DNA from 2 places in the Pseudoduganella sp. OTU4001 genome. Region 2 is predicted to be linked to the other one. Evidence: predicted binding sites of a transcription regulator. Region 2 holds the regulator's gene; the other holds the start of a gene.
What was found. Region 2 encodes LexA, which represses DNA repair genes until DNA is damaged. Its sites were predicted from a motif close to ACTGTATNNNNATACAGT; they were not measured.
Positions count from the first base shown of each region.

Region 1 (7,047 bases), on a different contig from region 2:
GGCTGGTACGTCGGCAGTTCGCCCGCTTGGGCGCAAGAAAGGGCAAACAGCAGGAGGGCAATCAGCGTACGCATGGCAGGCAATCGGCTAGTGGATGACCAGCCGATTGTCTGTCTTACGTGGAGTTCAGTGCTGACAGAAAGCGGTCAATTTCTGCCAATTAGTAGTTGCCCTTGTCGCCGCTGTAGCTGCCGCTCGAGCCGCTTTGCATGGTGCAGGTGCCGGAGCCCATCACGCTACCGGTCGAGGTGCGCATGCCGCTCTGGGTGGTGCCGTAAAAGTTGTGGATCTCGGTGCCGAATTCCGGATCGGCCATATCGGGCCAGCGGTCCTTGTCGAAGCCTGGAGCATTCTCCAGTTTCTCCTTGCTGCAATCAAGCACGAAGCGCTTGTTGACGGTGTCGAGTTGCAATGCCTGCCATGGCACGGCAAACAGCTTGTCGCCCATGCCCAGCACGCCGCCGAACGACAGCACAGCATAGGCAATCTGGCCGGTCTGCATGTCGAGCATGATTTCCTTGATATCGCCCAGGTCTTCTTCCTGACGGTTATAGACGTCTTCGCCCATCAGGGTATCGGCGCCCATCAGGCGTGGGCCTGGTCCATCGTTATCGTCGCGGTCACGATAGATGCCAAGTGTGTCGCGGTCTAGATAGCTCATTCTGCCTCTCCTCATTGGTGTGAACGGGTGAGGCCAGAATAGCGCAAGCAGCAGCAGCGGGGCGCGCGCTACAAGAAGAACGCGAGTGCCGCAACGGCAGTCGGCGCAAGGGCTCCGGCCAGCAGGCCGAGCGCGCCGATTGATTCATCGCGGAATCCTTTGCGCAGCAAGGCAACACCGGCGGGGTTGGGCGCGTTGGCGATGACCGTCAGGCCACCGCCGGCAACGGCGCCTGCCACCAGCATGTATTGGGCTTGCGGTGTGATGCCGTCAATCAGCGAACCGAGATAGGTGAGGGCGGCGTTGTCGGTGATGGCCGTCAGGCCGAGTGCACCGAAGAAGAGAGCCAGTGGCTGCAAGCCTTCGACTATCGGTTGCAGCCACCATTGCTGCATGCTGCCCAGCACAACCAGCCCGGCCAGGAAGAAGCCGACCAGCAAGGCTTCCTTCAGGATCAGCGGCGACTGGTGCTTGGGATACGCGGTGGTGAAGCCGAGGAAGAACAGGAACAGGCCAAGGAACAAGACCGGATGATGGGCCAGCACCACCACTGCAGCGAGGAAAGCCAGGTGGATCATGCTGGTCCACAACGGCGCCGGCGCCCGTTCCGCCTGTGCCGGCGAGCCGCCGTTGCGCAATTGCCCGCGCAGCAGCCAGGTGACCGCGCTCGCGTTGACCAGTACCGCCAGCGCAGCTTTCCAACCGAAATTGGCGGCCATGAAGGCGGAGTCCCATTGCCAGGTGCCCGCCACCATCAGCACCGGCGGCGCGGCGTAGGCGGTCAGCGTGCCGCCAATCGAGACGTTGACGAACAGCACGCCCAGTGCCGCGTACTTCCGCCACTCCGGCACACCTTCGCGGAAAATTTGCGGCGCCAGCATCAGCGCCGCCAGCGTCATCGCCGCCGGCTCGGTGATCAGCGATCCGGCCAGCGGCACCAGTGCGAGTCCCAGCCACGCCTGCAGCAGCGGACGCCCGCCGGACAGCAGGTCGATCAACCGCTGCACGAAATCCAGCACCGGCCGCGAGGCTGCCACGACCATCACCACGAACACGAACAGCGGCTCAGTGTATTGCTGCGTCTCCGCATAAGCGATCGCGTTCTGCGGCCCGGCCACAAACGCCATCACCACCAGCAGCACCATCGCCCAAAACCCGAACACCACTTCCACCTCGCCCAGCAGATGCAGCAAGCCGCCATGCCGCGGAAAACGATGCGCGAGCCGTTCGAACGATTTCGCGCTGAAGGTGTGTAATAAAGCGAGGGCAAAGAGAACGGCGCCGATCTGTTGCATGGCAGGTTGGATGAAAGTTGGCAATATTGCCGATTCTATCAGGCAGCGATTATTTGCCGGTTTTTGTGGAGCGAGGCGGTGCTGGATGCGCAAACGCTGAAAGAGGTTTTCTCCCACCGTGCCTAGGATTATACTGTATGCATATACAGTATTTCTCCTATGGCGCTCCTCGACCCCCAACCCCTACATCCCGCCCTTTGGCTAGCCTCGCGCCTGACGCGTGGCACCACGCCATGCGTGGATACCGGCATCCCCGTCTTCTCCCACCAACTGCCCGGGGGCGGCTGGCCCTTGGGCGCGCTGACGGAGTTGCTACTCCAGCAACCTGGCATCGGCGAGATGCGGTTATTGCAAGCCCCGCTGGCCAGCCAGACGCTGCCTGTGGCGCTGGTGCAACCGCCCTACAACCCGCAAACCCTCGGCCTCGACTTGCCACAACAGCAACTGCTGTGGATCCGCAACACCGGCAAGGCTGGCGACAGCCTGTGGGCCGCCGAGCAAATCCTGCGTAGCGGCAGCTGCGGCGCCGTGCTGCTGTGGCAGCAGCACATCCGCACCGAAGCGCTGCGCCGCCTGCACTTGGCCGCCCAATGCGGCGAAACGCTGTTCATCCTGATGCGCCCAATCGCCGCCGCCCAGGATTCCTCCCCGGCGCCGCTGCGGCTGGCGCTGCGCCCCGCGCCGGGCGGCATCACGATCGAATTCATCAAACGCCGGGGACCGCAGCGCGACACGCCGCTGTTCCTCCCATTAACCCCAACCTTGTTGCAACGCCATGCGTCTGTGGATCGCCCTGTACCTGCCCCGCTTGCCGCTCGAAGTATTCTGTCCGAACTGGTCGGCTGACCAGTGCAGCGTCGTGATCGAGCAGGAAGGCGTGCTGGCCGTGTCGCGCCTCGCCCAGCAGATGGGCGTGCGGCCCGGCATGCGCCGTAGCGGCGCCCTGATGCTGGCGCCCGAAGCCCAGATGCACGAGCGCGCCCCGCAGCAGGAGCAGGAAGCCCTGCACGCGGTGGCCCTGGCCATGTTGCAATACACGCCGCAAGTGGCGCAAGGGGAGGGCGCCGCCCTGCTGCTGGACGTGGGCGCCAGCCTGCGCCTGTTCGGCGGCATCCGCCGCCTGTGCCGCCTGGTGCGGGACAACCTGCAAAAACTCGGTTTCACCGGCGTGCTGGGCGTGGCGCCGACCGCACGCGGCGCCTGGCTGCTGGCGCGCAATGGCGGCGGCCGCACCCTCAAGCTGGACAGCCTGCAGCGCGAGTTGCAATGCCTGCCGGTCGGCCTGCTGACGCCCCTGCAGCGCCACCAGCGCTGGCTGGACGGCATCGGTTGCCTCAGCATCGGCGACTTGCTGCGCCTGCCGCGTCCCGGCCTGCAACGCCGCTGCGGCAGTGAAGTGCTGGAAATGCTCGATGCCGCGCAGGGCCTGGTGCCTGAGCTGCACGAATGGCTGGCCGCACCGCACAGCTTCAAAGCCAAGCTGGAACTGTTCGGCCGCATCGAAAACGCTGACCTGCTATTAGCCGGCGCCATTCGCTTGCTGCAGCAGATGACCGGCTGGCTATGTGCCCACCAGTTCGCGGTAGTGCGCATCCGCCTGCTGCTCGAGCACGAACGCGGCCGCGAAGCCTGCCCACCCACGCCGGTCGAAGTGGTGCTGGCCGAAGCTACCTGGCGCGACGAGCACATCATCCGCCTGCTGAAGGAACGCCTGGGCAAGCTCGAGCTGGTCGCGCCGGTGATCGGCCTGGTGCTGGAAGCGCCTGAGGTCGAACCCATGGCCCCGCTCAGCGACTCCCTGTTCCCCGAACCGGGCGGCAGCCCGCAGGACCGCCAGCGCCTGTTCGAAGTGCTGGTGGCGCGCCTGGGCGCGGAGAATGTGCTGCAAGCCTACCCCAAGGCCGACCATCGGCCCGAAGTGGCCAACCGCTGGGTGCCGCTGCACGAGAAAGTGCGTCCGGCCGACGTGACCGCGCAACTGCCGCCACGCGCCTTGCCGCGCCCGGCATTCATGCTGCCCAAGCCGATCCAGCTGCTGATGCGCGACCACCGGCCTTTCTACGGCTCATGCCTGCGCATGGTCTCCACCGCCGAGCGTATCGAAGCCGGCTGGTGGAGCGAAACCCAGAGCCGCGACTATTTCATCGCGGAGGGCGAGGACAACGCCTACTACTGGGTCTACCGCGAGCGCACGCCCGGCACCGAGGAAACCCGCTGGTATCTGCAGGGCTTGTTTGCGTGATCGCGGGGGCTATGCCATCAGATGCCTTCTTTGGTTGGCATGATGACGATTTGCTGCATGTTCACGTGCTTAGGCATGGAGACAATGAAGCCGACGGTGGCCGCAATGTCTTCGGCTTTGAGGAAGTCAATCGACTTGGACGCATTCTCCAGCCAGTCGATTGCGCCCTGGAAGGTGAAGTGGCTTTGCAGTTCCGTCTCCGTGATACCTGGTTCGATGACCGATACGCGGATGTTTTTCGGGCCCAGTTCCACGCGCAGGTGGCGCGTTAAGTGGCTGACAAACGCCTTGGTGGCGGAATACACGGCGAAGTAGCCGAACACGTACTGGCCTGCGATGGACGAGGTGTTGATCAGGTCAACGACTTTGCCTTGCGCCGCAGCTTCTTCCATTTGCGGGATAAAGGCCTGGATCACGCGCATGGCGCCGGTAACGTTAAGGTCGATCTGCGATTCCCATTCATGTTGTGGCTGGGAGCCGATGGCGCCTGGCAGCATCAACCCGGCGTTGTTAAATACCAGGTCCGCATTGCCCAACTCCTTGCGTACGGCGGCTGCGCTTGCTTCGACGGATGCCTGGTTGGTCACGTCGGTGACCAGGGCGATTGCTTCGCCACCTTGCTGCCGGATCTCTGCAGCGAGTGCGTCCAGGGCATCCTTGCGGCGGGCGAGCAGCGCGACTTTCGCCCCACGGGACGCCAGCAGCAGGGCGGTCGCACGGCCCATTCCGCTCGATGCGCCAGTGACAACAGCTACGCGGCCAGCCAGGTCTTTATCGATGGTGTTCATGTTGAATCTCCTTCGGTGGTTGATTGGTGTGTCGGTTGACATGGACCACTTTAGGGAAAGCATGAAACACCCGGTAGTTACAGCCAGGTGACTTCACTAACAACCTGGAGTTGCTAATGCTAGACTTCGCGGTATGGACGAACTTCGCGCGATCTCAACTTTTATCCGGGCAGCTGAACTCGGCAGCTTTAACAAGGCAGCTACCGCCCAGGGCACCACGCCGCAAGCGGTCAGCAAGACCGTCCGCCAACTCGAGCACTATCTCGGCGTGCGGTTGTTCCACCGGACGACGCGGAAAAATACGCTAACCGAAGACGGGCAGTTATTGCTCGACTCCGTGCGTGCCAGCATGGAGGGCTTTGCTGGCGCGTTAAACCGCGTCAGGAATTCGGCTAAGGGCGACCAGGGCTTGATACGGATCAGTGCCGGTGGTGCGGTAGGGCGGAAGGTCTTGATGCCTCTGGTGGCGGAGTTCAGCCAGCTTCATCCTGGTGTGACCTTCGACCTGGTGCTCGAGGACCGCAGTACCGATACCGTTGGCGAGCGCATCGACCTCGGCTTCAAGGCCGGCAACGCTCCAACCGCTCAGGTGGTATCGCGCTGGCTGTTTCCAATCCGGCTGGTGGTGTGCGCCACGCCGGAATACCTGGCAAAGCACGGCGCCCCGCAAAGCATCGATGACCTGGCCAGGCATCGGTGCATCGGCTATCGGCAGCCTGGAACCGGGCGGCCTGTGCCCTGGGAATTCCAGGTCGATGGCGAGATTTCCTATCGGTCGATGGACTTTATTGTCTGCTGCAGCGATCCTGAGGCCGAGATGCATGCCGTGCTGAATGGCATAGGCATTGGTCAAACCGATAGCATTAACGCGACCGCAGAACTGCGCGCAGGAACACTTGTACCGCTCTTAGCCAGCAGCACAAGCGAGCGTATGGGGCTCTATCTGTATTATGCCCAGCGGACGGACATGCCGAGCCGGGTGCGTCGCTTTATCGACTTCGCGGCGGCGCGTCTCTCCGCGCATCGCTAGCTATTTCCCGAGCGACCTTGCAAGGTTGTTGCGCAGCTTGAGGACGGCGTCGCGCGTGGCGGCGAATTCGTCGGGCGTCAGGTCGCAGGCGGTGGCGAGGCTGGCGCTGAAAGCCTTTTCGCGCAGCGCGTGGCCGGCCTCGGTCAGGCTGACGCGCACCTGGCGCTCATCGGCGCTGTCGCGCTGGCGGGTGACGTAGCCCTGGCTTTCGAGTTTCTTCAGGATCGGCGTCAGGGTATTGGATTCCAGGAACAGCTTCTCGCCCAGGCCGCCGACGGTCTGGCCGCCTTCCTCATGCAGCGCCACCAAGGTAATGAACTGGGTGTACGTCAAGCCGAGCTCATCGAGGATCGGCTTGTAGGCCTTGCCGAAGGTGAGGTTGGCCGAGTAGATCGCGAAACAGAGAAAGTCTGCCAGCCGGGATGGGGATTCGCTGCTCATGATAAAAAGGGGGAGGTCGATGGGCCGACTATACCACGCGGACGCGATCCAATCGGATGTGCTGGACCCGTCGCCTCCCACCTGACATCAGTCAGTTACCACGTTCAGCACGACGTCGATATTGCCCTTGGTTGCTTTGGAGTACGGGCAGATGGCGTCGGCACCGTGGGCGATCTTCAGCGCGACTTCGCGGTCGATGCCTGGCGCGAACAGGGTCAGGCGCGCCTGGATGAAGTATTCATGCCCACCCAGGCCCAGGTCGACTTCGATTTCCACGGTCGTGTCGGCTGGCAGCGCCACTTTCAGCTGCTTGGCGGTGAGGCCGACGGCGGCGCTGTAGCACGCCGACCAGGCGCCGGCAAACAGCTGCTCGGCGGTCGGGTGCGCTTCAATCGCGTTGAAGTGGTGCACGCGGACTGCGTTGTTGCCCGGCGCGGTCAGGTGGATGTCCAGTTTGCCCTCGTGGTTGCCCGAGAAAACGGCGGCGTCAGTGCCAGTGGTGCGGGTTTTGCCGGTAGCCAGGACTTGGGTGATTTTGCTCATGGTGCATTCCTATATCGGTTGGTTTGAGTTGCTCGCATCCGTTTAAA
Region 1 covers NZ_JASATG010000033.1:2,831-9,877, forward strand. The annotation lists gene AAHE99_RS22010 (DJ-1/PfpI family protein) at 1-74, opposite strand, end outside; gene AAHE99_RS22015 (PRC-barrel domain-containing protein) at 161-661, opposite strand; gene AAHE99_RS22020 (putative Na+/H+ antiporter) at 730-1,956, opposite strand; gene imuA (translesion DNA synthesis-associated protein ImuA) at 2,116-2,802, shown strand; gene AAHE99_RS22030 (Y-family DNA polymerase) at 2,732-4,198, shown strand; gene AAHE99_RS22035 (SDR family oxidoreductase) at 4,216-4,986, opposite strand; gene AAHE99_RS22040 (LysR family transcriptional regulator) at 5,120-6,016, shown strand; gene AAHE99_RS22045 (MarR family winged helix-turn-helix transcriptional regulator) at 6,017-6,457, opposite strand; gene AAHE99_RS22050 (Ohr family peroxiredoxin) at 6,545-7,000, opposite strand.
Region 1: imuA (translesion DNA synthesis-associated protein ImuA) is a predicted target of LexA. The motif match lies at 2,089-2,106, and genes of this name have one in related genera.

Region 2 (7,047 bases):
GGCTCCTGTATTTAAAAATTGCGCTGTTTAAACAGCACGAAAATCAATGATGTGAAACACCAGGGTTCTGCTATTGCGGTTCTTCTTGGCCAGGAAGCCGGTGAACTCGTACAAGCCTCCCAGGGGCGCCTGACTGAATCGTTTCGACAGCTCACCGGCGGCAACCGCGGGAACTTCAAATTCGGTCAGTCGGGCGATACCTGCCTCTGTCTGCTGCGAACTGTGCTGCAAGCTTGCATTCACAATCGGCAGGCCGGCCGGGGTGTAACGAATTTCATCCCGTTCGGCGATCAGGGCGGTAACCCGGAGCTGGTTGTACAGACCGTCTCCTGTTCAGGAATTAGGCCGCTGCAGGAGCTGCTGGAGCTTCGGCGCGATGGCTCTTGGCCGCGTCTTCACGCTGGACCGACTTCATCATCGGGGAAGGAGCGGTTTCCGCTTTCTTCATCTTGACGGTCAGGTGACGCAGCACGGCATCATTGAATTTGAATGCGGTTTCCAGCTCAACCAGGGTCTCGTTGTCGCATTCGATGTTCAGGCAGATGTAGTGTGCCTTGGCCAGTTTCTGGATCGAGTAAGCCATTTGACGGCGGCCCCAATCTTCAACACGGTGGACGTTACCGCCGCGCGAGGTCACGCTGGCTTTGTAACGTTCGATCATCGCGGGCACTTGCTCGCTTTGGTCCGGGTGGACGATAAATACGATTTCGTAGTGACGCATTAATAACTCCCTTAAGGACTGTGAAAATAGCCCACCCCGGCGTCAAGACGGGTGTGGGAAGAGGTAAGCCCGCAAATATAGCAGACTTTGGCCGCCGGCTCAAGCTTTACTGACGCCGCGCAAATCGCCCTGGCCCGGCCGCTGGCATGCTGGGCCAGGGACCGCCCCGACCTCGCCTGGAAGCTTGTCGCCAGCCGCTCCCCGGAGGCTTTTCTGCGCCTGTTCTTTCCCGATGTCGCCGAAGCCGTCGACTGGGTCCGGGGATATTGGCTTCCAGACCACGAACTAGCTCCCGACAACGTGGCAGCCCATCCACGCCACCCTGATGTGGTGATCCTGGCATTTGACAGCGCACCGGACGCATAAAGACCGAACGCAGCGGGAGCTCTCCAAGCAATGGCTATGGCATCTGATGCATAAAAAAGATGGCACCTGGACGAACTTTTTGTACTGCAGGTGGTCTTAGGTCACCGTTTCGCTTCCCTGCCTGAATCCGCACTTCACAGCCTGAACCGGGCAAGTCCTGCTCAACTGGACGCCCTCTCCCTCGCAATGCTTGATGCGCGGACTCTCGAGGAGGCGTTAGAGACAGCCGGCCTAAACGCCTGATGCCTCCCCCTGCGGCGCCATGGCGGCCTGGCGATCGCGGGCGGACTGCAAAATACCGATCAGGAATCCCAGACCGGCCGCCAGCCAGATGACGGAGGCAATGACGTCGAAAGTCCAGACGCGGTTGGGAAACTTGTACAAATACGGCAACACCAGCAAGCCGCGCAGCAGGCACACCGCGGCCACCGTGCCCTGCACCATCTGCGCAAACGGCAGCCAGCGCAGGTAGCCGGCACCTGCCAGCGCGTACATGGCGCACACCAGCATCAGCAAACCAATCACCACCGCGCCGGCCGGCGCCAGCAATCCGCCGGCCTCGGCGGAGGCCACCACCTTGGGCGGCGCCTGCAGGAAGGCATACCACTCCGACCCCAGTAAAGGCGCCGCAAAATGGATCAAAGCGCCAAACAAAGAAATCCCCGCCGCCAGCAAGAAAGCAAACCGTCCCATCCTGCCCTCCAATGGTTATCGAATCGACATTAAGCCGAATATTTTCTGTCGATGCAACAAATTTGCTTGCAATTCGTTCCACACTGTACAAAAATACAGACTGTCTATATTCACAGTTCACCATAGCGCCATGATCAAGCTCACAGCACGCCAAGAAGAGATCCTCAACCTGATCAAGGAAGCGATCGAAAACACCGGTTTTCCTCCGACCCGCGCCGAAATCGCAGCCGAGCTGGGCTTCAAATCGGCCAACGCGGCGGAAGAACACCTGAAAGCGCTGCAGCGCAAAGGCGCCATTGAAATCACTGCCGGCACCTCGCGCGGCATCCGCCTGACCGGCAACTTCGGCGGCACCGCCACCGGTACCGGCGCAGCGATCGCCAGCACCGGCGCACCGGCTGCGCGCGGGGCGGCGCGCGCCAAAGTCGAATTCGACGATATGCCAGCCGTCCCGGCCGGCATGCTGGTCTCCCTGCCCCTGATCGGCCGTGTCGCCGCCGGTTCGCCGATCCTGGCGCAGGAAAACCTGGAAACCACCTACAGCGTCGACCCCAAGCTGTTCTCCGCCAAGCCCGACTTCCTGCTGAAAGTACGCGGCGAATCGATGCGCGACATCGGCATCATGGATGGCGACCTGCTGGCCGTGAAGAAAACCGACACCGCCCGCAACGGCCAAGTGGTGGTAGCCCGCATCGGCAACGACGTCACGGTCAAGACCTACCGCAAGACCGGCAGCACCATCGAACTGCTGCCGGAGAACCCGGACTTCAAGGTCATCACCGTCACCCCGGAAGACGACTTCGCCCTGGAAGGCCTGGCCGTCGGCCTGATGCGGACCTGGCACTGATGATCAAACTGTATGGCAGCGCCGAATCCGGCCACACCTTCAAGGTGCGGCTGCTGCTGGAAGTAGCAGCGCTGCCATACGAATACGAAGAAGTCGACCTGCGCATCGACCGTGAGGCGCGCCCCGAACCTTTCCGCAGTCTCGCCAAATACGGCGAAGTCCCATTGCTGGTGCACGACGGCCAGCCCTACGTCCAATCCAACGCCATCCTGCTGCACCTGGCGCAGCACACGCAAGCCTTCGGCGGCGAAACGCCGGAGCGCCTGGCGCGCTGCCGCGAATGGCTGTTCTGGGAAGCCAACCGCATCGGCACCTGCCTGCCCCACCTGCGCTTCGGCCAGCGCTTCGACCCGCAAGGCTATCCGCCCGGCGTACTCGAATGGATGCGCACCCGCTTTGATGCCGACATCGCCCGCCTGGATGAAGAACTGTCCGACGGCCGTGCCTTCCTGCTTGGCGATTCGCCCAGCATCGCCGATTGCGCGATCTGCGGCTATATGTTCTGGCCCGAGCAGGCCGGCGTCAGCTACCCGCCGCAGGTGACGGCATGGCTGGAGCGCATCCGCGCCCTGCCCGGCTGGCGCCATCCCTACGACATGCCCGGCGTCATCCCGTTTTAAACGCCCTGCTCCCTTATTTTTGCAGCCTGTCGCAATCGCGTGCAGCGCGCGCGGCAACAACGTTACTCTTCTTGCATGACAAATAAGTAAGGAGATAGCATGTTCGTCCGCCGCATCGGTTCCATCCTCTGCACCCTCGCCTTCGCATCCTCGGCCGCCTACGCCGCCGCCCCGCAGCAGCAATTCGCCAGCATGGGCGACCTGCAGCTCGAAAACAAGACCACCATCAACGACTGCGCCATCGGCTACCGCACCATCGGCACCCTGAACGCCGACAAATCCAACGCCATCCTGTTCACCACCTGGCACACCGGCACCAGCCGCGATGCCGCCGGACTATTGGCCAGCGGCGCCCTGTTCGATCCATCGCCCTGGTACATCATTGTCGTCGACGCGCTTGGCAACGGCGTCTCCTGCTCCCCATCGAACAGCAAAACGCAACCCGGACCCGCCTTCCCGCAATTCTCGATGCGCGACATAGTCGCCAGCCAGCACAAGCTGCTGACCGAAAAACTCGGCATCCAGCATGTGCGCGCCGTCATGGGTTACTCGATGGGCGGCATGCAGGCATTCCAGTGGGCTGTCAGCTATCCCGGCTTCATGGATGTCGCCATCCCGATCGCCGGCACACCGCGCCTGACCGCTTCCGACATGCTGTTCCTGCGCATCGTTGAAAAGTCCGTGGTCGACGAACCGGCATATGCCGGCGGCCGCTACGCCAAGAATCCCGCACTGCCGATGTATAACCTGCTGTTCGCCATGAACTTCGACAGCCCCGCGCACCGTTCCGCACGCACCGCACCGAAGGATTTCGAAAAATTCTTCCGCGAGAGTGCAGCCTCCGACAATGGCGGCACCGACGCCAACAACTCCCTGTGGCAGATCCGCGCCGTGCTGGGCCACGACGTCGCGCAAGGCGGCCAACTCGAAGACGCGGCAGGCCTTGCCAGGGCGCGCATCCATGCGATCAACGCCGCCCAGGACCACGTGGTCAACCCGGCGCCGGCCCTCGCCTTCGCCAAGCAGCGCAAGGAAGACGTGACCGTGCTCGACACCGACTGCGGCCACGCCGCCCTGCGCTGCGCCATGCCCGCCATGAAAGCCGTTGTGGAAAAAGCGCTACGCTAAGCCTGCAGTCTGTTCCGCGAATCCTGCATTTCGTCGCAGCCATGTTCCCCGCATGGCTGCTTGCAACATAAAGTTACATAACACCAAAAACACCTACGGGGAGATTAGATGTTCAAGCCTTTATGCATCGCAGCCGCGATGCTGGCAGCGCAGTCTGCGTTCGCCTTCGACAACCAGACCAACCACTACCGCTTGAGCATCGACAAGGATGCCAAACGCGCCCACGTCGAAGCCGACGTCTGGGTGGAAGGCCGCGAGCTCGTGCTGTTCAACTGCATGCCGATCCCGCAGCTGAAGAACGGCCAGGCCGACCTGATCGAAAAGCTGACCGTGCGCGACATGGCCGGCAATGCCGTCCAGCTGCACGACAAGGGCGAAGGCGAATACGAAGTGGATGGCGACCGCCGCCTGCGCCTGTCCTACGACATCCGCCTGGAGCATGACAAATACCAGTGGCCGGGCGGGAACGAGGAAGTGTCCTACCACACCGACGAAGGCGTGATGTCGGTCGGCTATCCGCTGTTCATCGTGCCGGGCGTGAAGATGCCCGGCCAGACCGAAGTCACCTTCAACCTTCCGGCGGGCTGGAAAGCCAACGCCCCGTTGCGCAGCGCCGGCAAGCCTGGCGTCTTTATCGCCGAGTCCCGCCGCGAACTGGTGAACAACGCCTACTTCTTTGGCACCGCGCGCGCCGAAAGCTTCAAAGCCGGCGGCGTGGACATGACCCTGGTCATGGGCAAGCAGTACTGGAAGCGCCGCGACTCCTTCATCTCGATGATCGACAAACAGATGAACAGCTACCAGAAGCTGTACGGCCGCGGCCCGGTAGCCGACCGCTTCCTGATCGTGATCAACCAAGGCGACACCGGCGACGGCGGCGCCTTCTCCGGATCCTTCAGCCAATACCTGAAAGACGACGGCAGCGACGTCTCGCGCCCGATCTGGGGCAAGGTGATGGCGCACGAGCTGGCCCACTTCTGGGACGGCCACTCGCTGGTGCCGAAGAACGAAAGCGAAGAATGGTTCAAGGAAGGCGTAAACGACTACGTCACCGTCGTCACCATGGCGCGCAACAAGCTGATCGACCGCAGCATGGTGATCCAGCAGCTGGAAAACCTCGCACGCGGCCAGAACGTCGCCCGCAATGTGCAAGGCCTGACCGTCACCGTGCGTGAAGCCGTGAAAGACAAGCACCGCAACTGGCTGCTGGTCTACGGCGGCGGCACGATTGCCGGCCTGGCGATGGATGTCGAACTGCGCAAGGCCAGCAAGGGCAAAGTCAGCCTGGATGACCTGCTGAAGGAGATGTACAAGGAATTTGGCCACAAGGGCAAGACTTACGACCAGGCCGACATCGTCCGCATCGGCAAGGCGATCAGCGGCGTCGACCTTGATCCCCTGCTGAACAACATTGTCGCCACCAGCAAGGCCCCTGACCTGGGCCCGCTGTTCAAAGACATTGGCCTGCGCCTCGAGCAGTTCGGCATGCTGGAAACCTACCTGCTGCGCGACCCAGCCGCCACGGCCGAGCAGAAAGCCCGCTACACCGCCATCTTCGGCCAGCCCTACTAACCACAGTCCAGCCCGTGTCCCACCATGGGGTCACACCCCAACCGGGACACGAGCTGTTCCATCGCATGGTTGAACCCGTGTCTCACTTGGGGTGTGACCCCAGGGTGGGACACGGGCTGAGCTGTATTAGTTGAGGGCGTTTTGGAAGTCGGCGATCAGGTCGGCGGTGTCTTCGATGCCGACGGAGACGCGGATCAGGCTGTCGGCGATGCCCATCGAGGCGCGGCGCTCGGGGCCCATCTCGAAGAAGATGGTGTGCGAGACGGGAATCACCAAGGTGCGGGTGTCGCCCAGGTTGGAAGTCGGGATCGCCAGCTTCAGCTTGTTCAGGTAGTCGAAGCAGTCGATGCCGTCTTTCAGTTCAAAACTCAGCAGGGATCCGAAATCCTTGAACAGCTCGGACGCAATGCCGTGCTGCGGGTGCGATTTCAGGCCGGGGTAATACACTGCGGCTACGCGCTCGTCGGCTTCCAGCATCTCGGCCAGCGCTCGCGCGTTGGCGCAAGTGCGGTCCATGCGCAGCGCCAGCGTTTCCGCGCCGACGGCGATGTGGTGCGCCGCCTCCGGGCCCAGCGAGGCGCCGAAATCGCGCAGCGCCTTGGCGCGGATCTGCACCAGGCCCCACTGCACGGCCGGATTCTTCTTGTAGTTCTCGAAAATATTCGGGAACTTGGTCCAGTCGTACGCGCCGGTATCGGTCAGCGCGCCGCCCAGCGCATTGCCATGGCCGCCAATCGACTTGGTCAGCGCATTCACCACCAGGCCCGCGCCCACATCCTTCGGGCGGAACAGGTATGGCGAGGTCATGGTGTTGTCCACGATGTACAGGATGCCGCGTTCGGCGCACAGCTGGCCGATGCGCTTCAGGTCCGCGATCTGGGTGCGCGGGTTGGCGATGGTCTCTACGAACACCATACGCGTTTCCGGCTTCAGCGCAGCCGCGACGTTGGCTACGTCGGTGGCGTCGACAAAGTCCACGCCCACACCCTGCCCCGCCACGGTCTGCCACAGCGAATTGGTATTCCCAAACAGGAACGACGACGACACGACATGGTCGCCGGCACGCAGCAGCGCCTGGAACACGGCGCCGATGGCGCCCA
Region 2 covers NZ_JASATG010000036.1:43,886-50,932, reverse strand. The annotation lists gene priB (primosomal replication protein N) at 28-321, opposite strand; gene rpsF (30S ribosomal protein S6) at 341-721, opposite strand; gene AAHE99_RS22990 (hypothetical protein) at 1,319-1,780, opposite strand; gene lexA (transcriptional repressor LexA) at 1,911-2,627, shown strand; gene AAHE99_RS22980 (glutathione S-transferase family protein) at 2,627-3,247, shown strand; gene AAHE99_RS22975 (alpha/beta fold hydrolase) at 3,347-4,375, shown strand; gene AAHE99_RS22970 (M61 family metallopeptidase) at 4,484-5,947, shown strand; gene AAHE99_RS22965 (cystathionine gamma-synthase family protein) at 6,074-7,047, opposite strand, start outside.